3 regions of the Quadrisphaera sp. DSM 44207 genome follow, and region 2 is predicted to be linked to each of the others. Evidence: riboswitches for the same ligand, from Rfam matches in the RefSeq annotation. Region 2 holds a riboswitch; each other region holds the start of a gene.
What was found. A riboswitch is a leader RNA that binds a small molecule or an ion and turns the genes downstream of it on or off. The one in region 2 is predicted to bind S-adenosylmethionine.
Positions count from the first base shown of each region.

Region 1 (4,985 bases), 140 kb from region 2:
TCCCGGCGCCCGCCGTGGAACGCCCTGGCGGCGCTGGGGCTGTCGGTCAGCGACCGGGTCAAGGACGTCGTGGACGACGTCGCCCCCCGCGGCACGGCGCGGCGCGCGGCGGGGCGCTGGGCGCTCGCCGGGACCGCCGGGCTGGCCGCGGCCACCGCGCTCGGCGCCGGCGCGAGGGCCTTCAGCCGCCGCTGACGCCCCGTCGTCGTGCCCTCCTCCATCCTCTCGTCGTGATCTTGCAGTTCCGGACCGACCGCGGTCCGGAACTGCAAGATCACGACGAGGAGGGTGGGGCCGGTCAGGTCGAGGCTGGGGCGCTCGCGGCGACCGGCTGCTCCGGACCACCCGCACCACCCGAACCACCCGTCCCGCCCGCACCACCCGGCCTCGGGCCGCGCGCCGGGACGGCGCCCGGGACGGCGTCCACCCCGGCCTCGGCGCGCTGCTGCCCGGTGATCGGCGCCGGCGCACCGGTCAGCGGGTCGTAGCCGCCGCCGGACTTGGGGAAGGCGATCACCTCGCGGATGGAGTCCGCGCCCGCCAGCAGCGCCGTGATCCTGTCCCAGCCGAACGCGATGCCGCCGTGCGGCGGGGCGCCGTAGGAGAAGGCGTCGAGCAGGAAGCCGAACTTCTCCCGCGCCTCGGCCTGCGACAGGCCCAACACGGCGAAGACCCGCTCCTGCACGGCGCGGTCGTGGATGCGGATCGAGCCGCCGCCGATCTCGTTGCCGTTGCAGACGATGTCGTAGGCGTGGGCGAGGGCGTGCTCGGGGTCGGTGTCGAAGGTGCCCGTCGACTCCGGCTTGGGCGAGGTGAACGCGTGGTGCACCGCCGTCCACGTGCCGGTGCCGACCGCGACGTCGTCGCTCTCGTCGGCGCGCTCGAACAGCGGCGCGTCGACGACCCACACGAACTGCCACGCGGTGGGGTCGATCAGGTCGCAGCGCCGGCCGATCTCCAGGCGCGCCGCCCCCAGCAGCGCGCGGGCGGACGAGCGCGGGCCGGCGGCGAAGAAGACGCAGTCCCCCGGGACGGCGCCCACGTGCTGGGCCAGGCCCTCGCGCTCGGCCGGCGAGAGGTTCTTGGCCACGGGACCGGACAGCGCGCCGTCCTCCCCGACGAGCACGTAGGCCAGGCCGCGGTGCCCGCGCTGCTTGGCCCACTCCTGCCAGGCGTCGAGCTGCTTGCGCGGCTGGCTCGCCCCGCCCGGCATCACCACCGCGCCGACGTAGGGCGCCTGGAAGACCCGGAACGGGGTGTTGGCGAAGTAGCCGGTGCACTCCACCAGCTCGACGCCGAAGCGCAGGTCGGGCTTGTCGGAGCCGTAGCGGGCCATGGCCTCGGCGTACGTCAGGCGCGGGATCGGGGTGTCGAGGGTGTGGCCGACCAGCGCCCACAGCGCCACGAGGACCTCCTCGGCGAGGGCGATCACGTCGTCCTGGCCGACGAAGCTCATCTCCACGTCGAGCTGGGTGAACTCCGGCTGCCGGTCGGCGCGGAAGTCCTCGTCGCGGTAGCACCGCGCGATCTGGAAGTACCGCTCCAGGCCGGCGACCATGAGCAGCTGCTTGAACAGCTGCGGGCTCTGCGGCAGCGCGTACCAGGAGCCCGGCGCCAGGCGCGCCGGCACGAGGAAGTCGCGCGCGCCCTCGGGCGTCGAGCGCGTCAGCGTGGGGGTCTCCACCTCCACGAACCGGTGGGAGGCGAGCACCTCGCGGGCGGCGCGGTTGACGTCGCTGCGCAGCCGGATCGCGGCGGCGGGCCCGGGACGGCGCAGGTCCAGGTAGCGGTAGCGCAGCCGCACCTCCTCCCCCGGCGCGCGCTCGCCCTGCTCACCGGCCGCCTCGATCGGGAAGGGCAGCGGCGCGGACTCGGACAGCACGACCAGCTGCGCGGCGTCCACCTCCACCTCGCCGGTGGGCAGCGCCGGGTTCTCGTTGCCGACCGGGCGCAGGCGCACCGCCCCGACGACCTGGACGCAGTACTCGTTGCGCAGCCCGTGCGCGCCGGAGGACTCCAGCACCTCGTCGCGGACGACGACCTGGACGACGCCCGAGGCGTCGCGCAGGTCCACGAACGCCACGCCGCCGTGGTCCCGGCGCCGCGCCACCCACCCGGCGAGGGTGACGCTGCGGCCGTCGTGGTCGGCGCGCAGGGTGCCGGCCTCGTGGGTGCGGAGCACGCGGTGGTCCTTCCGGGGGGATGCAGCGCGCCGGGGTCCAGGTCCGGCGCGGGGACGTCGACAGATCGTAGTGGCCGGCGCTAGCGTCGGTCCCAGGTCACGAGCGCCAGCGCGAACCCCCGGGTGGCTGGCCGGCAACCCTCCTCCGCGGCGGGGTGCCCCGGGTGATGACCGGGGCGCGACCCGGCACCGGCTGGGCGCGTCAAGCGCGGACGACGCCCGTCGGCCGTGTCGTCGACGCCGCCTGCGCGGCGTTCCGCACGAGGAGCACGCCATGAGCACGAGCACCACCGACCGGCTCACCCCCACGACCGTCGCCGGCGCGACCTCGACCGCGCACGTGCCACCGTTCCCGGCCGACCACGTGGGCAGCCTCCTGCGCCCGCCCGCCGTTCGCGAGGCGCGCGCCCGCGCGGCCGCCGGGCGGATCGGCGCCGAGGAGCTGCGCGCCGTCGAGGACGAGGCCGTGCGCGAGGTCGTGCGCCGCCAGGGCGAGGTCGGCCTGCGCGTGGCCACGGACGGGGAGCTGCGCCGCCACTACTGGCACGAGGACTTCGTCTTCTCCCTGGGCGGGATCGAGCCGGACCAGGCGTTCTCGGTCCCCTTCGTCGGCCAGGACGGCCAGCGCATCGACGTCCCCCTGACGTCGGCGCGCGCCAGCGGGCGGGTGCACCTGGCGGAGACCGTCTTCGCCGACCACCTCGCCTTCCTGCAGCGGGCCGTGGCCGAGGCCGGCACCGGCGCGACGCCGAAGCTGACGATCCCCTCGCCCAACCACGTCCACAACGCGTTCGCGCCGCTGCGGTACGAGGACGTCTACGACGACGAGGAGCAGCTGCGCGCCGACGTCGCCGCCGCCTACGCCGAGCAGGTGCGGCGCGTGCACGCCGCCGGGCTGACCTACCTGCAGGTCGACGACGTGAGCCTGACCTTCTTCGGCGACGAGCAGTACCGCGGGCGCGGCGAGGAGCTGCTGGGCGGCTTCATCGCCCAGTTCAACGCCGCCCTGGCCGGGCGCCCCGAGGGCCTGACGGTGGCCACGCACCTGTGCCGCGGCAACTTCCGCTCCGCCTGGGCGCTGTCGGGCGGGTACGACGTGGTCGCCGACGCGCTGTTCAACACCCTCGACGTCGACGGGTACGTCCTCGAGTTCGACGACGCCCGCTCCGGCTCCCTCGACGTGCTGCGCCTCCTGCCGCCCGGCAAGCGCGTCGTCCTCGGGTTCGTCACGACCAAGACGCCGCGGCTGGAGGGCCGCGACGCCCTGCTGCGCCGGATCGAGGAGGCCGCCCGCTACGCGCCGGTCGAGCAGCTGGCGCTCGGCACGCAGTGCGGCTTCTCCTCCACCGAGGAGGGCAACGACCTCACGCAGGAGCAGCAGTGGGCGAAGCTGCGCCAGGTCGTGCAGGTCGCCGAGGAGGTCTGGGGCTGACGCCCCCGGCCGGGTGTGCGGTCCCGCCGCGCGGGGGACGGCGGGACCGCACGCCCTGCCCGCTCACCAGCGGTCGTGCACGTGCTCGCGGACGCTCTGGTCGTAGACGCGCTCCAGCTGCGCGAGGACGTCGGCGCCCAGCGGCGCCAGGTCGGCCGCGGCGGCGTTCGCCCGCGCCTGCCGCGGGTTGCGCGCCCCCGGGATCACGGAGGTCACGCCCGGCTGGTCGAGGATCCACCGCAGGGCCAGCGCGGACGTCGGCACGTCCTGCTCGGCGGCCAGGGCGGCGACCTCCTTCGCCGCGGCCACCCCGACCTCGTAGGGGACGCCGGCGAAGGTCTCGCCCACGTCGAACGCCTCGCCGTGGCGGTTGTAGCTGCGGTGGTCGTCCGCCGCGAAGGTCGTGCCCTCGTCGTACGTGCCCGTCAGCAGCCCGCTCGCCAGCGGCACCCGCGCCAGGATCCCCACCCCGGCCTCCCGCGCCGCCGGGAGCACCCGCTCCAGCGGCTTGCGCCGGAACGCGTTGAGGATGATCTGCACGCTCGCCACCCCGGGCCGGGCGATGGCCGTCAGCGCCTCCTCGACGGTCTCCACCGAGACCCCGTAGGCGGCGACCGCGCCGTCGGCGACCAGCTGGTCGAGGGCGTCGAAGACGGCGTCCGCGCCGTAGACGGGCGTGGGCGGGCAGTGCAGCTGCACCAGGTCCAGGGTCTGCGCGCCGAGGTTGCGCCGGCTGCGGTCGACCCACGCGCGCAGGTTCTGCGCCGTGTACTGCTCGGGCACGTGCGGGTCGGCGCGGCGCCCGGCCTTCGTGGCGACGAACGGGCGGTCCGCCTCCGGCAGGTCGCGCAGGAACCGCGCGATCAGCTGCTCGCTGCGGCCGTCGCCGTACACGTCCGCGGTGTCCAGCAGGGTGACCCCCGCCTCCACCGCGGCGTGCAGGGTGGCCAGGGCGTCGTCCTCGGAGACCTCGCCCCAGTCACCCCCCAGCTGCCAGCAGCCCAGTCCGACGACGCTGACGGCGCGGCCCGTGCGGCCGAGGGTCCTCTGCTCCACGCCCAGCGACCCTACGCCGGAGCCACCCGGGCGGCGATCCCAGCGACCTGGTCCGGGCCGACGCGGCAGCACCCGCCCACCAGCCGCGCGTCGTGGGCGACCCAGGTGTCCACGCCGTCCGCCACGGGCGCCGCCGCACCGCGCCAGCGCCGCGCCCGCGCGTCCCAGACCTCCCCGCTGTTGGGGTAGACCACGGCCGGCAGGTCGCACGCCGCGACCGCGACCGGCACCAGCGCGGCGGCGTCCTGCGGCTCGCAGCAGTTGACCCCGACCGCGAGGACCCCGGGCACCCCGCGCGCCAGCGCGAACGCGTCG
Region 1 is NZ_FNKA01000002.1:643,433-648,417, forward strand. Features, by position in the region: gene BLS82_RS09150 (hemerythrin domain-containing protein) at 1-195, shown strand, start outside; gene aspS (aspartate--tRNA ligase) at 299-2,182, opposite strand; SAM riboswitch class IV at 2,278-2,397, shown strand; gene BLS82_RS09160 (5-methyltetrahydropteroyltriglutamate--homocysteine S-methyltransferase) at 2,457-3,614, shown strand; gene BLS82_RS09165 (aldo/keto reductase) at 3,678-4,670, opposite strand; gene mmuM (homocysteine S-methyltransferase) at 4,682-4,985, opposite strand, start outside.
Region 1: linked by a shared signal. The riboswitch ahead of BLS82_RS09160 (5-methyltetrahydropteroyltriglutamate--homocysteine S-methyltransferase) and the one ahead of BLS82_RS09820 (bifunctional o-acetylhomoserine/o-acetylserine sulfhydrylase) in region 2 are both predicted to bind S-adenosylmethionine.

Region 2 (4,985 bases):
CCCCGGTGGACCTCGTGCCCTCCGCGGTCCTGCCCGTGATCGGGATGTTCGACGACGCCGTGGTGCTCAGCTGGCTCGCCGGCGCGGTGGTCACCGAGACCGCGGCCTTCCTGGACTGGGAGAGCTCGGGGCGGCCTGCCGGCTCCCCCGGCGCCCGAGCGGGCGACGGAGGAGGGGCCGGCCGCGGCGCCGGCCCGGGAACGGCGGAGCGCGACGGGACCGGCGGCACGGGGACCGGCACGGGCACTGGCACGGGCGGGCGCCGCCGCCCGCCGACCGACCCGGACGTCGTCGTCGGCGAGGTCATCGACTGAACCCCCGGCGCGGCGCGGCTCACCGAGCCGCGCCGCCCCGAGCCGCGCCACCTCCCGCCCACAGGCGCGGGCGGGCACCGCACCGTCCACAAGCGGCCTCGGCGGCCCGCCGCGGGCGCTCCGCGCGGGCCACGGTGGCGGGCATGACGACGACGCTGCGGGTCAGCGACCCGCGTGACCTCATCGCCCTGGCCGCCCACGCCCTCGGGTTCCACCCCCGCGACAGCCTCGTGCTCGTCAGCCTGCGCGGCGAGCGGCACGAGCCCGGCCTCGTCGCCCGCGTCGACCTCGCCGCCCGCCCCGGCGGCCCGCGCGCCGCGACCGGCGCCCTGGCGCAGCGGGTGGCGCGCGACGGGGCCACCGGCGCCGTCCTGTTCGTGCACACCGACCGCACCGGGCCGCCGGGGCGGCCCGAGCACGACGACCTCGTGCGCGCGGTGCGCCGCGACCTGGCCGCCGAGGGCGTGGCGCTCGCGGACGCCTGGCTCGTCGGCGCCGGCCGGCTGCGCTCCTACACCTGCCAGCAGGCGTGCTGCCCTCCGGAGGGCCAGCCCCTGGGGGACGTGGCCGCCACGCTCGTCGGCACCGAGATGGTCTGGCGCGGCAGCTGCGTCCTGGCCGACCAGGAGGAGCACCGGCGCGCCGTGCGGGCCCGCCTCGCCCCGGCCGGTGCCGCCGCCCGGCGCGCTGCGCAGCGCGCCGCCCGGCGTCCCGCCGGCCGCGCCGAGCGGCTGCGGGCGCTCGCGCGGTGGCGCGACCTGCTCGAGGCCACCACCGCGGGGGTGCGCGCCGGTCGCAGCGCCGACGACCTCGCCGCCGACCTGCTGGCCCCGCAGGCGGCCGGGCGCCTGCTCGCGGCGGTGGCCGACGTGCGCCTGCGCGACGCCGTCCTGCTGAGCACCGTCACCGGCGCCGGGTCGGCGCCGGAGCGGCTGGCGGCCGGGGAGGAGGACGCCGGCGAGCTGTCGCAGGCGCTCGACGCCGTCCTGTCCCGGCCCGGCGGGCCCGCACCGGACCCGGACGAGGCCGAGGCGGCCCGCGCGCTGCTGGAGGCGCTGGCGCGGCTGGCCTCCGGGCGGCGGCGCGCCGCGCCGCTCGCGGTGCTCGCGTGGACCTCCTGGTGGCGCGGTGCGGGCTCCGAGGCCGCCGTCCAGGCCGACCTGGCGCTCGAGGTCGACCCCGACTGCGGCCTCGCGCAGCTGGTGGCCGAGGCGGTCGGTCGCGGGGTGCTGCCGCCGTGGCGGGAGCGGGGGAGCGCGGGCGCCCGCCCGGACGGCGGGTCGTCCGCATGCTGAGACGATGTGGAGGCCGCCGCGGGCGCCCGCCTATCCTCCCCGCAGGTCATGAGCGCCAGCGCCAAGCCCCGGCTCGCTGGCCGGCAACCCCCGCCCGCGGTGGGGTGCCCCGGGTGATGACCGGGCCGCGGCACCGACCGGTGCCGCGGCAAGCGCGGGCCCCGCGGGGCCCAGCAGGAGAGGGCCGCCCCATGACTTCCCGACGCTGCCGCTGACGCGGCCGCCGCGACGCGCTGCGAGCACGCCGCCCGCGCCCGCGTCGAGCGGGCGGCGCGCCGTCGCGGACCCCTCCGACGCCCCCGGCGGCCCGGCCGCCCCACCAGCAGGAGAGCGCATGAACGACGGGTGGTCCTTCGAGACCCGCCAGATCCACGCCGGGCAGGTCCCGGACGCCGCCACGGGCGCCCGCGCGCTGCCGATCTACCAGACGACGTCCTACGTCTTCCGCGACAGCGCGCACGCCGCCGACCTGTTCGGCCTGCGCGAGCTCGGCAACATCTACACGCGGCTGATGAACCCCACCACGGACGTGGTGGAGCAGCGCCTCGCCTCCCTGGAGGGCGGGGTCGGTGCGCTGGCCGTCGCGTCCGGGCAGTCGGCGGAGGCGCTGGCCCTGCTCAACGTCGCCGAGGCCGGTGACCACGTCGTCGCCAGCCCCAGCCTGTACGGCGGCACGCACAACCTCCTCCGCCACACCTTCCCCAAGCTGGGCGTGCAGGTCTCGTTCGTGGCGGACCCCGACGACCTCGGCTCCTGGCGGGCCGCGGCCACCCCGCGCACGAAGGCGTTCTTCGGGGAGACCATCTCCAACCCCAAGCAGGACGTCCTCGACCTCGAGGGCGTGGCGGCGGTGGCCCACGAGGTCGGGGTGCCGCTGGTGGTGGACAACACCACCGCCACCCCCTACCTGGTGCGCCCGCTGGAGTGGGGCGCGGACGTCGTCGTGCACTCGGCGACGAAGTACCTCGGCGGGCACGGCACGGCCATCGGGGGCGTCATCGTCGACGGCGGCCGCTTCGACTACGGCGCGGACCCGCAGCGCTTCCCCGGCTTCACCACCCCCGACGCCAGCTACCACGGCCTCGTCTACGCCCGCGACCTCGGCGTCGGCAGCCCGCTCGGGGCGAACCTGTCCTTCGTCCTCAAGGCGCGCGTGCAGCTGCTGCGCGACCTCGGCGCCTCCCTCGCCCCCTTCAACGCCTTCCTCATCGCCCAGGGCCTGGAGACCCTCAGCCTGCGCGTCGAGCGCCACGTCGCCAACGCGCAGCGGGTGGCCGAGTGGCTCGAGCAGCGCCCCGAGGTGCTCTCCGTCTCCTACGCCGGGCTGCCCTCCAGCCCCTGGTACGAGCGGGCGCGCAAGTACGCCCCCCGCGGCGCCGGGGGCGTGCTCGCGTTCGAGGTCGACGGCGGGGCCGAGGCCGGCCGGCGCTTCGTCGAGGCGCTGGTGCTGCACAGCCACGTCGCCAACATCGGCGACGTGCGCAGCCTGGTGATCCACCCGGCGTCCACCACCCACAGCCAGCTGACCGAGGAGGAGCAGCGCGCCGCGGGCGTGACGCCGGGCCTGGTGCGCCTGTCCGTCGGGCTCGAGCACGTCGAGGACCTCCTCGCGGACCTGGAGACCGGGTTCACGGCGGCCAAGGGCGCGTGAGGCAGGCTGTTCCGGTGAGCGCCGCACCGTCCGTCCCGGTGAGCACCGCACCCCCCGTCCCCGCGAGCGCGGCCTGGCGCGAGGGCGACCCGGCCGGCGGCCGCCGCTTCGCCGACGTCGGCGCCCTGGACCTGGAGACGGGCGGGCACCTGCCGGCCGTGCGCGTGGCGTACGAGACCTGGGGCGAGCTGTCCCCGCGCCGCGACAACGCCGTCCTGGTGCTGCACGCCCTCACCGGCGACAGCCACGTCACCGGCCCGGCCGGGCCGGGCCACCCCACCGCGGGCTGGTGGAGCGAGCTCGTCGGCCCCGGCCGGGCCCTGGACACCGACCGCTGGTTCGTCGTGGCGCCCAACGTGCTCGGGGGCTGCCAGGGCACGACCGGGCCGGCCTCGCCCGCGCCCGACGGCCGGCCGTGGGGCAGCCGCTTCCCGTACCTGACGGTGCGCGACCAGGTGGCCGCCGAGGCCCGGCTGGCCGACGCGCTCGGCGTCGACGCGTGGGCCGCCGTCGTCGGCGGGTCCATGGGCGGCATGCGGGCGGTGGAGTGGGCGGTCACCCACCCCTCCCGGGTGCAGCGGCTGCTGGCCGTGGCGACCACCGCGCGCGCGACGGCCGACCAGATCGCCTGGTGCGCCCCGCAGCTGGCGGCCATCCGCGCGGACCCGGGCTGGCGCGGCGGCGACTACCACGACGCGCCGCCGGGGCGGGGCCCGCACACCGGGCTCGGCATCGCCCGGCGCATCGCGCACACCACCTACCGCTCGGCCGCCGAGCTCGACGCCCGCTTCGGCCGCGCCCCGCAGCCGGGGGAGGAGCCCCTGGGCGGCGGCGGGCGCTTCGCGGTGGAGTCCTACCTCGACCACCACGCCGAGAAGCTGGTCCGCCGCTTCGACGCCGGCTCCTACGTCGTGCTCACCGAGTCCATGGACTCCCACGACGTCGGCCGCGGCCGCGGCGGCGTCGCGGCGGCCCTCTCCCGCGTGCGCGCCGCCACCCGCGTCGTCGCCGTCGACACCGACCGCCTCTACCCCGTGCACCTGTCGGAGGAGATCGCCACCGGCGTCCCGGGCGCGCCGCCGCTGGACCTCGTCAGCTCGGCGTACGGCCACGACGGCTTCCTCATCGAGGTCGCGGCGCTGCAGAAGGTCACCGAGGAGCTGCTGGCCCTGGAGCCGGGCTCGCGCTGAGGGAGGCCACCGCCGCGCGCAGCCGCGGCCACGACGCGGCCAGGCCCGGGTGCAGCGGCAGCGCGGGCGCCTCCTCCAGCCCCACCCAGCGCACCTCGTCGCTCTCGGCGTTCGCCGCGTGCGGGTGCACCGGGCGCTCGGCCCGGGCCAGGACGACGGTGTAGGCCCAGTCGCCGTGGTCGGTGGCGACCACCTCGGCCAGCACCCGCACCGCCCGCGGGTCGACGCCGGTCTCCTCCCACGACTCGCGCAGCGCCGCCTCCGCGGCGCCCTCGTGGCTGTCGGCGGCCCCTCCGGGCAGGCCCCACGTGCCGCCGGCGTCGGTCCACCCCGCCCGCAGCTGCAGCAGCGCCTGCCACCCGTGCGCCGACGACCCGTGCGCCGGCGACTCCGACGCCCGCTCGCCGCGCGGCCGGACCTGCCGCAGCAGCATCAGCCCCGCCGCGCCGTGCAGGCCCCAGTGCCGGTGCCCGCAGCGGCAGGTCGTCCAGCCGTTCCCGTCCCCGCTCGCCACGCCTCGCACGCTACGCGGCGG
Region 2 is NZ_FNKA01000002.1:779,240-784,224, reverse strand. Features, by position in the region: gene BLS82_RS09830 (YkvA family protein) at 1-314, shown strand, start outside; gene BLS82_RS09825 (DUF4192 domain-containing protein) at 458-1,609, shown strand; SAM riboswitch class IV at 1,654-1,770, shown strand; gene BLS82_RS09820 (bifunctional o-acetylhomoserine/o-acetylserine sulfhydrylase) at 1,944-3,260, shown strand; gene BLS82_RS09815 (homoserine O-acetyltransferase MetX) at 3,299-4,450, shown strand; gene BLS82_RS09810 (NUDIX domain-containing protein) at 4,410-4,964, opposite strand.

Region 3 (4,985 bases), on a different contig from region 2:
GGACGCGCAGACCTCGCGCCGCGAGGCCGAGGCGGCGGCCCAGGAGGTGCGGGCGGAGGCGGAGCGCTACGACGCGACGATCCGCAGCGACGCCGGCACGGAGGTCCAGCGCCTGACCACCGAGGCGCTGCGCCGCGCGGACGACGTCCTCGACGCCGCGGAGCGCGACGCGAAGGCGCGCCGCGAGGAGGCCGAGGCGCTGTGGGAGGGCCAGCGGGCCAAGGCGGCGCAGGCGGCGGCCGACTTCGAGATGACTCTGGCGGACCGGCGCGAGCGGGCCGAGGAGGACTTCCGGGTGCGCACGGCGGCGGCCGAGGAGCAGCTGGCCGCCGTCGAGCGGGCGGCCGCGCAGGCGCGCGCCCTCTCCGAGCGCGAGGTGATCGAGGCGGCCGCCCGGGCCCGGCGGATCCTCGAGGAGGCCCAGCACGAGGCGTCGCAGCTGATCGGCGAGGCGCGGGAGCGCGCCGACCGGATCCGGGCCGAGTCCGAGCGGGAGCTGTCCGCCGCGGCGCAGCGCCGGGACAGCATCAACGCGCAGCTGACGAACGTGCGGCAGATGCTCGCGACGCTGTCCGGGTCGGCCCCCCTGATCGGCACGGACGCCGCGGCACCGGCGGCACCGGCCTCCGTGCCGGTCCAGCGCGCCGAGCCGGCTCCGCCGTCCGCGCAGCACGCTCCGGCGCCGGCCGCCGCGCCCGTGCACCACGCTCCGGCCGCCGCCCAGCCGCTGCCGATGACGCCGGCCGCCGCACCGATGAGCCCCGCACCGATGAGCCCCGCACCGATGACCCCCGCACCGCCGGCCGCCGCACCGATGGCCGCTGCGCGCCCGGGCCCGGCGCAGACGCCCATGCAGAAGGCCGCGCAGATGGCGGCGCAGGCGGCGGCGCGGATGCCGGCGCCCGCCTCTCTGCCGGCGCCGCTCTCCGCCCCCCTGCCGGTGCACGACCCGCTGCGCGTGGCGCTGCACCCCCCTGCCCCGCTGCACGGCGCAGCACCGGCGCCGGGGCAGGAGCCCGGCGCAGCGGCTCCGGACGCGGATGACGCCGACGTGGACACGCAGCTGATCGAGATCCCCGCCGAGCTGCGCCGGGCCTCCGTGGACGTGCGCGACGCCCGCACGCCCGCCGCGCCCCCGCACTGACCCGGCTCTTGCACCGACCCGGCTCCCGCCGGACGCGAGCGGGCCCGTCCACCGGCTGGGTGGACGGGCCCGCTCGCCGCCGCGCGAGGGCGGCGCGGTCCTCAGGCGGCGTGGGTCGGCGTCCCCGGCGCGGGGAGGCGGTGGTAGGCGCGGGCGTGGTGCACCAGCGGGGCGCGACCGGTGACCCGGGTGTCCTCCACCGCCGCCAGCACGAGCAGGCTGTCCCCGGCCTCGACGAACGCGGTCACCGCGCCGGAGAGCCGGGCCGCGGCGCCCTGCAGCTGCGGCACGCCGGCCTCGTCCCAGCCCCACGCCCCCTCGTCGTCGAAGCGGTGCGCGGCCGGGCCGGCGAACCGGCGGGCGAGGAGCTCCTGGTCGTGCGCCAGCAGGTGCACCGCGCAGCGCCGCGACGCCGTCAGCGCCGGCAGGCTGGACGACGTCCGCGAGACGTTGAAGGAGATGAGCGGAGGGTCCAGGGACACCGAGGCGATCGAGATCGCGGTGAAGCCGACGGGCGTGCCGTCGGGGGCGGTGGTCGTGACGACCCAGGTGCTCGAGGCGACCGTGCGGAAGACCGCGGGCAGGTCGACGACGGACGTGGCGGCGGGGCTCATCTGTCTCCTCCATCGGCCCTGGCGGGAGCACCTGCCCTGCGCGGGCGGTTGCTGCGGCGTCGTCGAGCCAGGTCTCTCGGCCGCTCTGGATGGGTGCTGGGACGGTCGCACCGCCCTCCGGCGCGTGTCAAGCGCAGCACGCGCAGCGACCGCGCGCACCGGCTCGGAGCAGAGGGCGCCCTCCGGCGCCCCGGAGGCGTTTGGCCTGCCAGGACAGGGGTAAAGAAGTGCTCGTGCCACCGGGTGCCCGGACGCTGCGTCCGGGACGATCTCGAGTGGCCGCAGCCACCCGCGGTGGCTACTGTCGATCGACGGCGCAGAGGTGCGATCCACCCTCCGCCGTCCGCGGCGGCCACTGCGGGCAGTCCGGAACGTTCCGCGGCGCACGGGGTACCGACCCCGTGCCGAGAGGAGACACCATGGCAGTTTCGATCAGCGACCCGGCCCAGCTGCGCGGCGCCACCGCGTACGGCTCGGACGGCGACAAGCTCGGCAAGGTCGACGAGGTCTTCCTCGATGACGCGACCGGCCAGCCGGAGTGGGCCGCCGTCAAGACCGGCCTGTTCGGCAGCAACCACTCCCTCGTGCCGCTGGAGCAGGCGACGTTCAGCGGCGACGAGCTGCGCGTGCCCTACACCAAGGAGCAGGTCAAGGCCGCTCCGAACCACGACATCGACCAGGCCCTGACGGTCGACGACGAGGCGGAGCTCTACCGCCACTACGGCCTGGCCTACACCGGCGCGGAGTCCCCGACCGGCACCGGCCAGACCACCGGCTACGCCGACACCGCCGCGACCACGGGCACGGCCGCTGCGGTCGGCACCGGCGGTCGTGGTGACCGCAACGGCGACGGGGTCTACGACGACGTCGAGGGCCGCGCCGTGGGCCGCGACACCTCCGGCCCGGTCACGGACGACGCGATGACCCGCTCGGAGGAGCGGCTGCAGGTGGGCAAGGTGCGCACCGAAGCCGGCCGCGCCCGTCTGCGCAAGTACATCGTCACCGAGAACGTGACGCAGACCGTGCCGGTCACCCACGAGGAGGTCGTGGTCCAGCGCGAGCCGATCACGGACGCCACCATGGGCCGGGCCATGGACGGGCCGGCGCTGTCCGAGGAGGAGCACGAGGTCACCCTCCACGCCGAGCGCGTGGTCGTGGACAAGGACGTCGTGCCGGTCGAGCGCGTGCGCCTCGGCACCCAGCAGGTCACCGAGGAGCAGACGGTCACCGAGCAGGTCCGCAAGGAGCAGATCGAGCTCGAGAAGGACGTCGTCGCGGACCCGAACCTCCGCAACGACCGTCGCTGACACCGCATGAGGGACGGGCGGGGCTCTTCGGCCCCGCCCGTCCCTCATCGCGTCTTCCGTCCTGTCGTGCGAGTGCCCGAGGAGGCGTGATGAGCACCGACGTGAACTCAGGAGCGGTGCCGGAGGAGGCGTCGGTCGTCCGTTCCGTGGAGCAGGCCCACCTGCGCCGCGAGCGGTACCCGGTGGAGACGCTGCGCGTCGTGCGCACGGTCGAGACCGAGATGCGCACCGTGGAGGTCCCCGTCCGGGTCGAGCGGCTGCGCGTCGAGCGCGTGCCCGTGGACGCCGCCGCGGCGGCTCCCGTCATGACGGCCACGGGCCCCGGGCGCGACCTCGAGGTGGTCCTCCGCGAGGAGGTGCCGGTGGTCTCGATGCAGGTGCGCGCCTACGAGCGGGTGCAGGTGAGCGTCCGCGAGGTCGTCGAGCAGCAGGTGATCGACATCGACCTGCGCCAGGAGCAGGTGGCGGTCGAGGTCGACCAGCCCTGAGGTCCTGTGCGGGTCAGGTGGTGTAGTTCAGCTGGCGGCGAGCCCGAGGGCCCGCCGCCAGCTGCTGCTCAGAGGAAGCGGCGACGGCGCCGCGCCGGCGCGGTTCCCCCCACGCGGCGCAGGGCGCGGGAGGTGCGCGACGAGCCGCCGGAGCGCTCGATCCGCGTGGCCAGGCCGCGGGCGAGGCGGCGCGCCAGGGGCAGCACCACCGAGAACAGCACCCACGCGCGGAAACGGGCGGTCAGCAGCACCCACATGCGAGAACTCCTCAGGACGGGGACGACGACCGTCCACCCTGGCACGCGGCAGCAGCACCCGCCAACCGTCACCGCGCGCGCGAGCGCACCGCCGCCTTGGGAGAGGATGGGCGCGTGAGCGACGGTCAGAGCGCAGCAGCGGGCCCCGCCCGGGTGGCCGTGGTGGGCGCAGGACCAGCCGGCATCTTCACGGCCGACGCCCTGGCGAAGGCGCCCGCGCGGGTGAGCGTGGACCTCCTCGAGCGCCTGCCGGCGCCCTTCGGGCTGGTGCGCTACGGCGTCGCCCCCGACCACCCGCGGATCAAGAAGATCATCACCGCCCTGCACAAGCTGCTCGACCGCGGCGACATCCGGCTGCTCAGCAACGTCGAGGTCGGCCGCGACCTGACCGTCGACGACCTGCTCGACCTCTACGACGCGGTCGTGCTCACCACGGGCGCGGACCGCAGTGCCGGGCTCGACGTCCCGGGGGTGGACCTGCCCGGCTCGCACGGCGCCGCCGACTTCGTCGCCTGGTACGGCGGGCACCCCGACGCCCCGCGCGGCTGGCCCCTGGACGCCGAGCGCGTCGCCGTCATCGGGGCGGGCAACGTCGCCCTCGACGTCACGCGCATGCTCGTGCGCCGCGCCGAGGACCTGGCCGCCACCGACATCCCCGACACCGTGGCCGCCGGCCTGGCCGACAGCCGGGTGCGGGAGGTGCACGTCGTCGCCCGCCGGGGGCCGGTGCAGGCGCGCTTCAGCCCCCTGGAGCTGCGCGAGCTCGGCGAGGTGCCGGGCGTGCGCGTCGTCGTCGACCTCGAGGACCTCCAGTTGGACGACGCCTCCCGCCGCGCGGTGGAGGCGGACCACCAGCGGGCGCAGGTGCTCGAGACCCTGCGCGGCTACGCCCACCCGGCGGCCGAGGAGGCCAGCCCCGAGCAGGCCGGCGAGCAGGCCGGCGAGGGCCCGCAGCGCACGGTGCACCTGCACTTCCTGCACCGGCCGGTGCGCCTGCTCGGCGAGGACCGCGTGCGCGGCCTGCAGACGGAGCGGATGCAGCTGGTCGGGAACGGCACGGTCACCGGCACGGGCCGCCTGCACGAGCTCGCCGTCGACGCGGTGTACCGGGCGGTCGGCTACGTCAGCTCCCCGCTGCCCGGCGTCCCGTTCGACGAGGACGCCGGCGTCGTGCC
Region 3 is NZ_FNKA01000003.1:98,067-103,051, reverse strand. Features, by position in the region: gene BLS82_RS10885 (coiled-coil domain-containing protein) at 1-1,144, shown strand, start outside; gene BLS82_RS10880 (flavin reductase family protein) at 1,246-1,758, opposite strand; SAM riboswitch class I at 1,765-1,854, opposite strand; gene BLS82_RS10875 (DUF2382 domain-containing protein) at 2,178-3,065, shown strand; gene BLS82_RS10870 (DUF2382 domain-containing protein) at 3,155-3,553, shown strand; gene BLS82_RS10865 (hypothetical protein) at 3,622-3,810, opposite strand; gene BLS82_RS10860 (FAD-dependent oxidoreductase) at 3,925-4,985, shown strand, end outside.
Region 3: linked by a shared signal. The riboswitch ahead of BLS82_RS10880 (flavin reductase family protein) and the one ahead of BLS82_RS09820 (bifunctional o-acetylhomoserine/o-acetylserine sulfhydrylase) in region 2 are both predicted to bind S-adenosylmethionine.